Regions from separate parts of the Streptomyces tyrfis genome, predicted to be linked through region 1. Evidence: riboswitches for the same ligand, from Rfam matches in the RefSeq annotation. Region 1 holds a riboswitch; the other holds the start of a gene.
The links. Region 1 has a riboswitch for glycine ahead of gcvT (glycine cleavage system aminomethyltransferase GcvT). Riboswitches for the same ligand answer to the same signal wherever they lie in the genome.
Positions count from the first base shown of each region.

Region 2: it holds a riboswitch for glycine, as region 1 does, so the genes downstream of both, gcvP (aminomethyl-transferring glycine dehydrogenase) here and gcvT (glycine cleavage system aminomethyltransferase GcvT) in region 1, are expected to answer to the same signal.

Region 1 covers NZ_JBAGJZ010000027.1:50,037-56,999, reverse strand. Annotated here, with positions in the region: gene WA762_RS21220 (ABC transporter permease) at 1-343, opposite strand, end outside; gene WA762_RS21215 (enhanced serine sensitivity protein SseB C-terminal domain-containing protein) at 990-1,763, opposite strand; gene WA762_RS21210 (enhanced serine sensitivity protein SseB) at 1,999-2,772, opposite strand; gene WA762_RS21205 (AAA family ATPase) at 2,853-3,521, opposite strand; glycine riboswitch at 3,677-3,775, shown strand; gene gcvT (glycine cleavage system aminomethyltransferase GcvT) at 3,922-5,088, shown strand; gene gcvH (glycine cleavage system protein GcvH) at 5,234-5,611, shown strand; gene glyA (serine hydroxymethyltransferase) at 5,631-6,887, shown strand.
Region 2 covers NZ_JBAGJZ010000068.1:7,472-14,434, reverse strand. Annotated here, with positions in the region: gene WA762_RS33020 (hypothetical protein) at 1-38, shown strand, start outside; gene WA762_RS33015 (DUF5999 family protein) at 420-626, shown strand; gene gcvP (aminomethyl-transferring glycine dehydrogenase) at 729-3,614, opposite strand; glycine riboswitch at 3,810-3,906, opposite strand; gene WA762_RS33005 (PRC-barrel domain-containing protein) at 4,020-4,388, shown strand; gene WA762_RS33000 (DNA polymerase IV) at 4,313-5,776, opposite strand; gene WA762_RS32995 (MerR family transcriptional regulator) at 5,833-6,450, opposite strand; gene WA762_RS32990 (bifunctional nuclease family protein) at 6,618-6,963, opposite strand, start outside.

The sequences.
Region 1 (6,963 bases):
AGACGTCCCGTCCCTTGTTCGGCTCGACGCCGAAGAGGAAGTCGCCGCTGATGCCGCCGAGGGAGCCCGTGGGCAGGTTGGTCAGCGGGTCGAGCTTGTCCTGGTGGAAGTCGTTCGGCGGGTGGCCCAGCAGGGAGACGATGAGCGGTGCGAAGATCGCCACCGCGATCAGGGCGAGGACGACGATGCCACCCGTCAGAGCGACCTTGTCCTGCTTGAGGCGGTTCCAGGCGATCTGCTTGAGGGACCGCCCCTCGACCTTCTTCACCCCGGAGTCGGCCGCCGGACCACCGGTCGCGTTCGGGCCCGTCTCCGTGGTCGGCTCGTGCAGTGGTGCCGTCATCGTGGCAAGGACCCCTCTCAACCGGCGGTGGCCGGGCCGAACTGGCCGCGGTGGCGGCACGGATCAGTCAGTCGTACGCGGAGGCGGCAGACGCCCTTGCTGCGGGAGTCTTCATCGCCGCCGCGCGCGGTAGCCATACCGACAGGCGAATGGATGCCTAACCGTGATGCTGACTGGGGTGATCCGTTATCCGGACGGTGGTGAACGCCCGTCGAACACCGGTCAGTTGAGGTTCAACAGGGCGATGATTCCCATACTCCTCGCTTTCACCACCAGACGGCCCCTCCACGGAGATGTCCGGCATACGGGGTGCACGGCGCACGTTCCGGGCCGCCGGGGCCGGGGGACCGCGCTCCGGGTGCGGCGGCGGGGCCGACTTCCCGGGCGGCGAAGGAGGTTGAGGAGGGAGGTGCCGGAACGGCCGCGCCGGGGCGGCGGACAGGCGAGGGACAGCCCTTGGCCCGGCGCGTCACACGCCCGCGCGCCCGGCATGGCTTCAATCCGGCGCGCGCGCCGCGCGGTCGCCGTGCGGCACGCGGGGTGCGGGGCGCGAGGTGCGGGGCGCGGCACGCGGGGCGCGAGGTGCGGGGCGCGGGGTGCGCCGGGTGCGGCGCGCCGCCCCGCCGAAGGGGCGGCCGGGCCGCCTTCAGTACGCGCCCTGCGGCGGCGGATAGCCGTAGCCGGGCGCCGGGGCGTGGGCCTCGCGGTCGTAGAACGGGCGGGAGTTGGCGCGCAGCCACATCGCGACCGGGTCGTACTCGTCGGACATCGCGACGGTGGAGACGGGCAGCCCCTCCGGGACCGCGCCGACCGACTGCCGCATCATCGCGCGCACCGCCTCGACGGACGGCGGGCTGGTGTCGTACAGGTCGAGGCCGATGGCGAGGTACGGCGTCCCGAGCGCGGGCTGCACCCAGGCGCGGCGCAGCGAGCGGATCGCGGGCGTGTGGTGGGCGCTCTGCGCGAGCAGGGCGTAGAACTGCGGGATCTCGATGGCCGGTTCGGTGAGCCGGAGCGGCCCGGCGGGCATCCGGTCCAGGCCGGTGGCGATGCGGCGCAGGTCCAGCCAGGGGACGCCGACGCCGCCGCCCGGGGCGTGCGGGTTGAGCCAGATGCCCCAGCGGTCGGGGAACAGGGCGCGGGCGATGTCGCGGCCGGTGACCACCTCGTGGGCCCGGGTCCAGCCGCTGGCCGACAGCTCCTGGGCGGAGGTCACACAGGGGGCGTAGCCGAGGCCGCCGATCTCCATGTTTCCGTACTGGGCGTCCGGCGAACCCGCCCGGCCGTGCCAGAGGAGCATCCAGATCCGGCCGTCCGCGAGGGCCTGGAGCAGCGCCTCGTACGCGTCGTAGCGCCCGGGCGTCACTTGGCGCAGCATGTGCTCGACCTGTCCGGCCGCCGCGGTGCCTGACGCAGTCACCTGGTTCCGCCCCTCTTCGATCCACTGTGCCGGCCCGCCGCTCCCGGGGCACACGGGCGCGGCACGATGCCGTGACACCCGCCATGAAACCAGCTTATGCGGCGGTCCTGACACCGACTTGACGCCTCGGGCCGGCCCGGTGGCGCCCGGCGTGCGCCGCGGCGCGGGCCGGCCCGCGCGCCCCGCACTCCCGTTCCGCGCGCCCCCGTACCGCCGTTCGCGCGCCGGCCCCGTACTACCGTTCCGCGCGTTGGTAGAACGGACGGATCCGCTCCCGCATCCAGTCGCCGACCGGGTCCTGTGCCACGTCGAGCAGGACCAGGTTGACCGGCCAGGGCACCGCCACCCGGCCCAGGGCCCGGCCCAGCGCGTCCATCGGGGCGCTCTGCCCGGCGTCGCCGTCCCAGGCGGAGAGCTCCACGCCGACGAAGAGGACGGGATCGCCGCCCTCGATGCTGGCCAGCGTGCGGCGGGCGGTGACCACCACGCCGCTCTCCTCGAACTCGCCGGCCGCGGCGGAGAGGAAGTCGACGGGCTCCTCCTGCCAGTCCGGTTCGAACAGCCGGACCCGGCCGCCGGCGGCCGGCCCGTCCAGCGCGGTGCGCCCGGTGCGGCACAGTTCGGCCACGGCGGGCGGCGGCAGCGGCATCCCGACCGCGCCGCCGGGGTTGACGGCTATGCCGAGCTGCGGCGGCAGGCCGCGGGCGAACTCCCGGGCGGGGGCGACGGTGTAGGACATCCGGTCGCCGACGCAGCCGAGGAACTGCTGCTCGGAACTGAACACGGGGACGAACGCGGCGCCGTCGATCTCCAGGGTCGGCAGGTCCAGCTCCCGCGCGTCGGGGGCGCCGCCGTTGGGCAGCGGCACCCAGACGTGGCTGCGTCCGAGCACCTCGACGAGGCGCCCGCCGGCCTCCGCCGCGCCCACCGAGGCCATCAGCACCTCTTCGAGCTCGTTGGCCGGCCATCCGTTCTCCGGATGCGACTGGACCTGTGCCGGAATGTCCACTGCTTCCCCTTCTCGCCCGAGCCTTCCGGCAGAAGGTTAACCGTCCGCCGCCGCCCGGCCGCCCGGGCCCGGGCCCGGCCTCAGGCGAACGTGATGCGCTCCAGCAGCGCCGCGGCCGCCCGGTCCAGCAGCACCGCCGAGGCGCAGCCGGACGGCGGCCGGCCCCGCTCGGCGTTCCGGAGCAGCCGGGCCACGGCCCCGCGGTGGCGGGCGAACGCGTATCCGGAGACGCCCCGGCCGCGCTCGCGCTGTCCCTCCCGCGCGGTCCCGGGCGTGACGTCGAGCAGCACCAGGTGGAGCTCCCGGCCCCGGCGGCGCGCGGCGCGGGCCAGCCAGCCGCGCACCCACGCCTGCGTCCCGCAGTCGTGCACCACGAGGGACTCGCCGGAGCGCAGCGCCCGCCACAGCCCGCCGTAGTGGGCGAGGCGGACGAGGGGGCGGTAGAGGGCGTACGGGAGGAGGCGGGGCATCAGCCGCGCCCAGCGGTCCCGGACGTCCTGGGAGTCGATGGCGCGGGCCGCGGCCGTCCGCCGGATCAGGGTGGACTTGCCGCTGCCGGGCAGCCCGGAGACCACCACCACGTCGCCCGCGGCGAAGACCAGGCCGTACCGGGCGGGGCCGTCGGGCCGCCGCAGGTCGCGCACGGCCGGCACGGGGCGGCCCGGCGCCCGCCCGTCCGGGCCCCCTGACTGCGCGGGCATCACACCGCGTGCGCCCCCCGCGGTCGTCGCGTACCGCCGTAACGTCATCGCCCTCCCCCTGCCGGGTGTCGGCCCATGGCCGGAAGTGTAAAGAAAAGGTAATGCGGCACAACCGTCCACGCCGTCGGAATCGGCCGGGGACCGACGCCCCGTTGCGGCCCGATGCGTGCGATGATGGCCCGGCCAACTGCATAAAGGCCGCTTGAATCCGCGCGGGAGAGTTCCGGTCACCACAGGTGCCCGGGCGCCGAAGGAGCAAGTTCCTCCCTTGAATCTCTCAGGCCCCGTACCGCGTGGATGAGGCAGATCTGAAAAGCGGGCCGCCACGCGGCCCCACCCAAGGTGCAAGCCGAACGGGACCCTTCGGGGGCTTTCGGCGAACCTCTCAGGTTCCGATGACAGATGGGGAGGGATTGTCCTCGCCGTCCTGCCCCCGGGAGCCATATCCATGAGCACCGCCCCCCGCCGCACCGCCCACCCGTCTCCCGCCACCGCCCTGCCTGAAGGCGCTTCGCGCCACAGCCCCCTTCAGGCCCTGCACCGCTCGCTGGGCGCGACCATGACCGACTTCGCGGGCTGGGACATGCCGCTGCGGTACGCCAGCGAGCGCGACGAGCACAACGCGGTCCGCACCCGGGCCGGCCTCTTCGACCTGTCGCACATGGGCGAGATCACCGTCACCGGCCCCGGGGCCGCGGACCTCCTGAACTTCGCTCTGGTCGGCAACATCGGCACCGTCGCCGTCGGCCGCGCCCGCTACACGATGATCTGCGCCGAGGACGGCGGCATCCTCGACGACCTGATCGTCTACCGGCTGGGCGAGGACGAGTACATGGTCGTCGCCAACGCGGGCAACGCCCAGATCGTGCTGGACGCCCTGACCGCGCGCGCCGGGGGCTTCGACGCCGAGGTGCGCGACGACCGCGACGCGTACGCGCTGCTCGCAGTCCAGGGCCCCGCGTCCCCCGCCATCCTGGCCTCGGTCACCGACGCCGACCTGGAGGGCCTCAAGTACTACGCGGGCCTGCCGGGCACGGTCGCCGGGGTGCCCGCGCTGATCGCCCGTACCGGTTACACCGGCGAGGACGGCTTCGAGCTGTTCGTCGCCCCCGAGCACGCCGAGGGGCTGTGGAAGGCCCTCACCGAGGCGGGCGCCCCGCACGGCCTGGTCCCGTGCGGGCTCTCCTGCCGCGACACGCTGCGCCTGGAGGCGGGCATGCCGCTCTACGGCCACGAGCTGACCACGGTGCTGACCCCGTTCGACGCCGGGCTCGGCCGGGTCGTGAAGTTCGAGAAGGAGGGCGACTTCGTCGGCCGCGAGGCCCTGAGGGCCGCCGCCGAGCGCGCCGAGACCGCCCCGCCCCGCAAGCTCGTCGGGCTGATCGCCGAGGGCCGCCGGGTGCCGCGCGCCGGCTACGCGGTGGTCGCCGGGGGCCAGGTCGTCGGCGAGGTGACCTCGGGCGCCCCGTCGCCCACCCTGGGCAAGCCGATCGCCATCGCGTACGTGGACGCCGCGTACGCCACGCCCGGCGCCGAGGGCGTCGGAGTGGACATCCGGGGCAACCACGAGCCGTTCGAAGTCGTGGCCCTGCCGTTCTACAAGCGTCAGAAGTGAGGCCGGACCGTCGGCGCCGCAAGCGGTTCCGGCGGCCGGGCGCGGCGTCCACGGACGTCCGCACACCGCAAAGTGACGCAATCGCGTCTCACACCGTAAGACCACCGTTCAACAGCACTCCCCCGCGTACAGGAGAATTCAGGTCATGAGCAACCCCCAGCAGCTGCGTTACAGCAAGGAGCACGAGTGGCTGTCGGCCGCCGAGGACGGTGTCGCCACGGTCGGCATCACCGAGTTCGCCGCCAACGCGCTCGGTGACGTCGTCTACGCGCAGCTCCCCGAGGTCGGCGACACCGTGACCGCGGGCGAGACCTGCGGCGAGCTGGAGTCGACCAAGTCGGTGAGCGACCTGTACTCGCCGGTGACCGGCGAGATCACGGCCGCGAACCAGGACGTCGTGGACGACCCGTCGCTGGTGAACTCCGCTCCCTTCGAGGGCGGCTGGCTGTTCAAGGTACGCGTCACGGAGGAGCCGAAGGACCTGCTCTCCGCCGACGAGTACACCGAGTTCTCCGGCAACTGAGACCCCAAGGGACCACTTGATGTCGCTTCTCAATTCCTCCCTCCACGAGCTGGACCCGGACGTCGCCGCCGCCGTCGACGCCGAGCTCCGCCGCCAGCAGACCACTCTCGAGATGATCGCGTCGGAGAACTTCGCCCCGGTCGCGGTCATGGAGGCCCAGGGCTCCGTCCTCACCAACAAGTACGCCGAGGGCTACCCCGGCCGCCGCTACTACGGCGGCTGCGAGCACGTCGACGTCGTCGAGCAGATCGCCATCGACCGGATCAAGGCGCTGTTCGGCGCCGAGGCCGCGAACGTCCAGCCGCACTCGGGCGCGCAGGCCAACGCGGCCGCGATGTTCGCGCTGCTGAAGCCGGGCGACACGATCATGGGCCTGAACCTGGCCCACGGCGGTCACCTGACCCACGGCATGAAGATCAACTTCTCGGGCAAGCTCTACAACGTGGTCCCGTACCACGTGGACGACACCGGCGTCGTGGACATGACCGAGGTCGAGCGCCTGGCCAAGGAGACCAAGCCGAAGCTGATCGTCGCCGGCTGGTCCGCGTACCCCCGTCAGCTGGACTTCGCCGCCTTCCGCCGGATCGCGGACGAGGTCGGCGCGTACCTGATGGTCGACATGGCGCACTTCGCCGGGCTGGTGGCGGCGGGCCTGCACCCCAACCCGGTGCCGCACGCCCACGTCGTCACCACCACCACGCACAAGACCCTCGGCGGTCCGCGCGGCGGCGTCATCCTGTCGACCCAGGAACTCGCCAAGAAGATCAACTCGGCGGTCTTCCCGGGCCAGCAGGGCGGTCCGCTGGAGCACGTGATCGCGGCCAAGGCGGTCTCGTTCAAGGTCGCGGCGACCGAGGAGTTCAAGGAGCGCCAGCGGCGCACCCTGGAGGGCGCCCGCATCCTGGCCGAGCGCCTGGTCCAGCCCGACGTCACCGAGGCCGGTGTCTCCGTGCTGTCCGGCGGCACCGACGTCCACCTCGTCCTGGTCGACCTGCGCGACTCCGAGCTGGACGGCCAGCAGGCCGAGGACCGGCTGCACGAGATCGGCATCACGGTCAACCGGAACGCCGTCCCGAACGACCCCCGCCCGCCGATGGTCACCTCGGGGCTGCGGATCGGCACCCCGGCCCTGGCCACCCGCGGCTTCGGCGCCGAGGACTTCACGGAGGTGGCGGAGATCATCGCCGCCGCGCTGAAGCCGTCGTACGACGCGGAGGCCCTGAAGGCCCGCGTCGTCGCGCTGGCCGAGAAGTTCCCGCTGTACCCCGGCCTGTAGCGGTCCCGGTCCGGGACGGCACCCGGCCCGAGGCCGCGACCGGCCCGGAGCATTGCCCGGTCCGGGACGGTACCCC
Region 2 (6,963 bases), on a different contig from region 1:
CCCCGGGCCCCGGCCCGCTGCTCGGTTCATCGGCCTGACGAAGCGTTCCGCCGGCCCGACGAAGGCGCCTCCGCCCCGGTCCTGTGCCCCGCCGCCGTTTCCCGGTGGCGGGGCACAGGGCTTCTTTCCTCCGGGCGCGGCGCACAGCGTGGCGCGCGGCCTCCGGGGGGCGCACTTCCGCCCGTTGGGACTAGCCCGGTCCGGCCACCCCGAACCACCCGAAAGGACAGTGCAATTGCGGTGAACCGTCCGGGCGGGTGACACGTCATCGGAGTAGGCGGAAGTGCTGCCGCGAAATCCCTGCGGAAAGGCTTCCGTGGGGCAACACTGGGACCGGAGCCATCGATACGGGGGAAGCGGTCATGAACGCCTCGACGAACCGCACGACATTCACCACGACGCAGCGAAAGATCCCATCCATGTGCCAGCACCAGCCGCCCTGCCCCACCGCCGACTCAGCCGACCGGGAGGCCGCCCGCCTGGTGGCGCACCATCCGGAACAGGGCTGGAGCCTGCTGTGCAACGGAGTCCTGCTCTTCGAGGACACCGGTGAGCTGCTCCCGGACGGGCAGATCATCGCCCCCCACCGGCCCCTGGCGACCGACCGGGTGATGCGGGCCGCCTGACCTGGCAGGTACAGACGGGGGCCGGCACGGAGGGAATCCTCCGCACCGGCCCCGACGCGCGCCCGTGCCGTCCCCGGACGTCCGGGCGCGGACGTCCGGGCGTCAGTTGTCGTACTCGTCCAGGGGCGGGCAGGAGCAGACGAGATTGCGGTCGCCGAAGGCGCCGTCGATCCGGCGCACCGGCGGCCAGTACTTGCCCACGGCCGAGACACCGGCCGGGAAGACCGCCTCCTCACGGCTGTAGCCGTGCTCCCACTCACCGCCCAGCATCGCCGCGGTGTGCGGCGCGTTGCGCAGCGGGTTGTCCTCGGCGCTCCACTCCCCCGAGGCGACCTTCTCGATCTCGCCGCGAATGGCGATCATCGTGTCGCAGAAGCGGTCGAGCTCCGCGAGGTTCTCGCTCTCGGTCGGCTCGATCATCAGCGTGCCGGCGACCGGGAACGACATGGTCGGCGCGTGGAAGCCGTAGTCGATCAGCCGCTTGGCGATGTCGTCGACGCTGACGCCGGTCGCCTTGGAGATCGGCCGCAGGTCCACGATGCACTCGTGGGCGACCAGGCCCGCGGGACCGCTGTACAGGATCGGGAAGTGCGGCTCCAGCCGCTTGGCGATGTAGTTGGCGGCGAGCACGGCGACCTGCGTCGCGTGCTTCAGCCCCTCCCCGCCCATCAGGCGGACGTACGCCCAGGAGATGGGCAGGATGCCGGCCGAGCCCCACGGGGCGGCCGAGACCGGGCCGACCCCGGTCTCGGGGCCCGCGGTCGGCTGCAGCGGGTGGTTGGGCAGGTACGGCGCGAGGTGCGCGCGCACGCCGACCGGGCCGACGCCGGGGCCGCCGCCGCCGTGCGGGATGCAGAAGGTCTTGTGCAGGTTGAGGTGCGACACGTCGCCGCCGAACCGGCCCGGCTTCGCGAGGCCGACCAGGGCGTTGAGGTTGGCGCCGTCCACGTACACCTGGCCGCCGGCGTCGTGCACCTCGGCGCAGATGTCCGCGACGTGCTCCTCGAACACGCCGTGCGTCGACGGGTACGTGATCATGAGCACGGCGAGCTCGTCGCGGTGCTTCTCGATCTTGGCGCGCAGGTCCTCGACGTCGACCTCGCCGTCCTCGGCGGTCTTCACCACGACGACCTTCATCCCGGCCATCACCGCACTGGCGGCGTTGGTGCCGTGCGCGGAGGACGGGATCAGGCAGACGGTGCGCTGGTCGTCGCCGTTGGCCCGGTGGTAGGCGCGGACGGCCAGCAGGCCCGCGAACTCGCCCTGGGAGCCCGCGTTCGGCTGGATCGACACCGTGTCGTACCCGGTGACCTCCGCCAGGCGCTCCTCCAGCTCACGGATGAGGGTGAGGAAGCCCTGGGCCTGCTCGGCCGGGGCGAAGGGATGCAGCGCGCCGAACTCGGGCCAGGTGATCGGCTCCATCTCGGTGGTCGCGTTCAGCTTCATGGTGCAGGAGCCGAGCGGGATCATGCCGCGGTCCAGGGCGTAGTCCCGGTCCGCGAGCCCGCGCAGGTAGCGCAGCATGGCCGTCTCGGAGCGGTGCTGGTGGAAGACCGGGTGGGTGAGGAAGTCCTCGGTGCGCAGCAGTTCCTCGGGCAGCGCGTCGGCGGCCCGGTCGTCCAGCGCGTCGATGTCGCCGTCGGCGCCGAAGGCCGCCCAGACGGCGGCGATGTGCGCGCGGGTGGTGGTCTCGTCGCAGGCGACGGAGACGAGGTCGGCGTCGACGAGCCGCAGGTTGACGCCCCGCTCGCGGGCCCCGGCCACGACGTCGGCGGCCCGGCCCGGGACGCGCACGGTGAGGGTGTCGAAGTAGCTGTCGGTCACCACGTCGACGCCGGCGGCGCGCAGGCCCTCGGCGAGGACCGCGGCGTAGCGGTGGGTGCGCCGGGCGATCAGCCGCAGCCCGTCGGGGCCGTGGTAGACGGCGTACATGGCGGCCATGACGGCGAGCAGCACCTGGGCGGTGCAGATGTTGCTGGTGGCCTTCTCGCGGCGGATGTGCTGCTCGCGGGTCTGGAGGGCCAGCCGGTACGCCTTGTCGCCGTCCGCGTCCACGGAGACGCCGACGAGGCGGCCGGGCAGGCTGCGGGCGAACTTCTCGCGCACGGCCATGTAGCCGGCGTGCGGGCCGCCGAAGCCCATCGGGACGCCGAAGCGCTGTGTGGTGCCGACCGCGATGTCGGCGCCCAGCTCGCCCGGCGAGGCGAGCAGCGTGAGGGCCAGCAGGTCGGCGGCGACGGTGACGATCGCGCCGAGCTCGTGGGCCTGCTCGATGACGGGGCGGAGGTCGCGCACCGCGCCGGAGGCGCCGGGGTACTGCACCAGGACGCCGAAGACGCCCCGCTCGGCGAACTCGGCGGGGATGCCGTCGGAGAGGTCCGCGACGACGACCTCCACGCCGGTCGGCTCGGCGCGGGTGCCGATGACGGCGATGGTCTGCGGCAGAGCGTCGGCGTCGACCAGGAAGACGCCGTTCTTGACCTTGCCGACCCGTCGCGAGAGCGCCATCGCCTCGGCGGCCGCGGTGCCCTCGTCGAGCAGGGAGGCGCCGGAGGTGGGCAGCCCGGTGAGGTCGGCGACCATCGTCTGGAAGTTGAGCAGCGCCTCCAGCCGGCCCTGCGAGATCTCCGGCTGGTACGGCGTGTACGCGGTGTACCAGGCGGGGTTCTCCATGACGTTGCGCAGGATCACCGGCGGGGTGAACGTGCCGTGGTAGCCGAGCCCGATCATCGGGGTCAGGACCTGGTTGCGCTCGGCCAGGGCGCGCAGCTCGGCCAGGACCTCGGCCTCGGTGCGGGCGCCCGGCAGGTTCAGCGCCTCGGCGCTCCTGATGACGTCGGGCACCGCGGCCGCGGTCAGCTCGTCCAGCGATCCGTAACCGACCTGGGCGAGCATCTTCGACTGCGCCTCGGCGTCGGGGCCGATGTGGCGCCGCTCGAACGGAATGCCCTGCTCCAGCTGGGAGAGCGGAGTGCGACGGGGGGTCATGGTGGAGGCCTCCTGGTCTGTCACGACCTGCGAGGGGCACCCCTGCGCGGGTGCCCGAACGGCCTCCCCCTCTGTCATCTCGACCTGAGAGCTTCACCGGCGCACCCCCGCGGGGCACCGGCTTTCACCGTCGGTGAGGAAGGGAACCGCACCGGCACCCGGCCGCACGGAACCCGCCCTGCTTTCCAGAGTGACCTCGTCCGTGCGGTACGGGGGCCTGAGAGATTCCGGGGAGGATTTGCTCCTTCGGCGCCTACGGAACGGATTCCGGAGGCTCTCCCGCACGGGGTCAGCGGCCGTCACCAGCCTACCAGCGGGGTCCGGGACGGATTTCTCGAGTGGCCAACCCCCGGATTCTGCATTTCTGTAGTGCTTGTGGAGTAGGCCGCGACCAGTGGAGGGACCGTGCAGACCGACATCGATCCGCGCAGCCTGATCGGCCGCAAGGCGTTCGACCGCAGGGGCACCAAGATCGGAACCGTGGACGAGGTGTACCTCGACGACGCGACCGGAGTGCCCGAGTGGGCGGCCGTACGCACCGGACTCTTCAGCCGGGACGCGTTCGTCCCGCTGGAACCCAGCGAATTCGTGGAGGACACCCTCCGCGTCCCCTTCGACCGCGCACTGATCAAGGACGCGCCCGACTTCGGGGTCGGCCGCCATCTCTCACCGGAACAGGAGCTCCAGCTGTACCGCCACTACGGCCTCGACGCCTCGCCCGGCGAGGCCGCCCCGGACCGGGACTTCGGCCGGCTGGCCGGCCAGGAGGAGTAGTCCCCCGGGTCGCTCACCAGCGGCAACGGGTCGGCCGGCCGCAGCTGCGGGTCGTCGGTCCGGAACGTCCGCACCCGGCCGGGCGCCGACCCGGGCGCCTCGAAACGGACCGTGACCCGCCCGACCCCGCTGCCCTGCACCCAGCCGTGGCCGTGGACGTCGTGGTGGACGTCGTGGCCGGGGGCCCAGCCCCGGGCCGCGAGCCGTTCGCCGGTCTCCGGGGCCGTCTCCGCCGCGCCGGGCGCCGCCCCGCCGGACTCGGGCTCGTCCCCCGCGTCCGTCCCGGCCGTGTCGTCGCCGGCGGCGGCCCGCTCGCCGGCGGCCTGGGCGAACAGGTCCTCCTGGGTGTAGTCGGCGAGGCCCGTGACGCCCACGCCGAGCAGCCGCACGCCCCCGGTGGTGTCCACGGCCTCCAGGAGCCGCGCGGCGGCCTCGCGGACCACCGCGGGGTCGTCCGTGGGCCCGCGCAGCGTCTCGGAGCGGGTGAGCGTGGAGAAGTCGTAGCGCCGCACCTTCAGCACCACCGTGCGCCCGGACCGGTGCGCCCCGCGCAGCCGCTGGACGCACCGGTCGGCCAGCCGCTCCACCTCCGTCCTGACCCGCACCCGGTCGTGCAGGTCGGCGTCGAAGGTGTCCTCGACCGACACCGATTTCGCGTCCCGTTCCGCGACCACGGGCCGGTCGTCGTGGCCGAGGGCCATCCGGTGCAGCGCGACGCCGTGCGCCTTCCCCAGCAGCCGCACCAGCTCCGCCTCGCCCGCCTCGGCCAGGTCCTCGACCGCGGTCATCCCGGCGCGGCGCAGATGGTCGGCCGTCGCGGGCCCGACCCCGGGAAGGATCCGTACGGACATGGGGGCCAGCAGCTCCCGCTCCGTCCCCGGCTCGATGAGTCTCAGGCCGTCCGGCTTGGCCTGCTCGGAGGCGATCTTGGCCAGCATCTTGGAGCCCGCGAGCCCGACCGAGCCGGTGAGCCCGGTGACGGCCCTGATGACCGCGCGCAGATCCGCCCCGATCGCCAGCGCGGAGGCCGTGTCGTCGGCCGTCCCGCCGGCCTCCAGGTCGACGAACGCCTCGTCCAGGCTGAGCGGCTCCACCAGCGGGGAGAGCCGCCCCAGCAGCTCCATCACCTGGTCGCTGACCGCCCGGTACAGATGGAAGCGGGGCACCAGGTAGGCCGCGTTGGGCGCCAGCCGCCGCGCCTGCGCCATGGGCATCGCCGAGTGCACCCCGAAGCGCCGCGCCTCGTACGACGCGGTGGCGACGACCCCGCGCGGCCCGAGCCCGCCCACCACGACCGGCTTGCCGCGCAGGCTGGGCTTCGCCGCCTGCTCCGCGGAGGCGTAGAAGGCGTCCATGTCGAGATGCAGGATGGTGGGCGCGGCTCTCACACCTACCGATGCTGCCCTACGGCACTGACAATCGCCGTGCCCGGCTCACCGCCCGCTCAGCCCGCGCGGTTGCGCCGCCGCGCCAGCTCGTCCGCGGGGTTGTTGCCGATCAGCGTCTCGCCGGTGTCGACCCGCTCGCCGTGCAACTGCGACAGCGCGACGTCCACGTCGTGCCAGACCACGCCGACGGCGATCCCGAAGACCCCCTGACCGCCCTGGAGCAGGCTCACGACCTCGTCGGGCGAGGAGCACTCGTAGACCGTGGCCCCGTCGCTCATCAGCGTCATCCGCTCCAGGTCCTGGAACCCGCGGGCCCGCAGGTGCTGGACCGTGGTGCGGATGTTCTGCAGGGCGACGCCCGTGTCCAGGAACCGTTTGACGATCTTCAGCAGGACGACGTCCCTGAAGCTGTAGAGCCGCTGGGTGCCCGAGCCGTACGCGGGCCGCACACTCGGCTCCACCAGTCCCGTGCGCGCCCAGTAGTCGAGCTGCCGGTAGGTGATGCCCGCGGCGGCGCAGGCCGTGGGCCCCCGGTAACCGATCTCTTCGGCCGCTGTCACGCTGCCCCCCGCCACCGCAGCCGGTTTCACCGACTGCCTGATGGTGTGGCCGTGCGTACTCCCCTGCTGCGGGTACGGCCCACCGGCTGCCGTACCGTCGCCGCTGCTTCTCACGCCGACCTCCGTCCTTGACCTGCCACCTCGAAGGTAGGCAGTCACCCGGGGTGCGTCAACGATCGCCACACTCGGCACGCCGAGTGATAATCACCCTGAGGGTGGTTTCCCGTGCCGAGTGAGCGGGAAAGGCTTGTCGAATGCGCTGACGGCGGCCCCGTGGACGGTTACTGACTGCTGGTGCCGAAGTCCTCCGGTGAGATCTGGTCGAGGAACTCGCGGAACTTCTCCACCTCGTCCTCCTGCTCGTCCGGAATGGCGATGCCCGCGTCGTCCAGCACACCGTCACTGCCGTAGATCGGCGTGCCGGTCCGCAGCGCGAGGGCTATGGCGTCGGAGGGACGAGCGCTCACCTCGACGCCGCTGGCGAAGACCAGCTCCGCGTAGAAGACCCCTTCCCGCAGGTCCGTGATACGGACCTCGGTCAGCTCCTGGCCGACGGCCTGGAGCACGTCCTTGAAGAGGTCATGAGTCAGCGGCCTGGCCGGAGCCATGCCTTGCTGGGCGAACGCG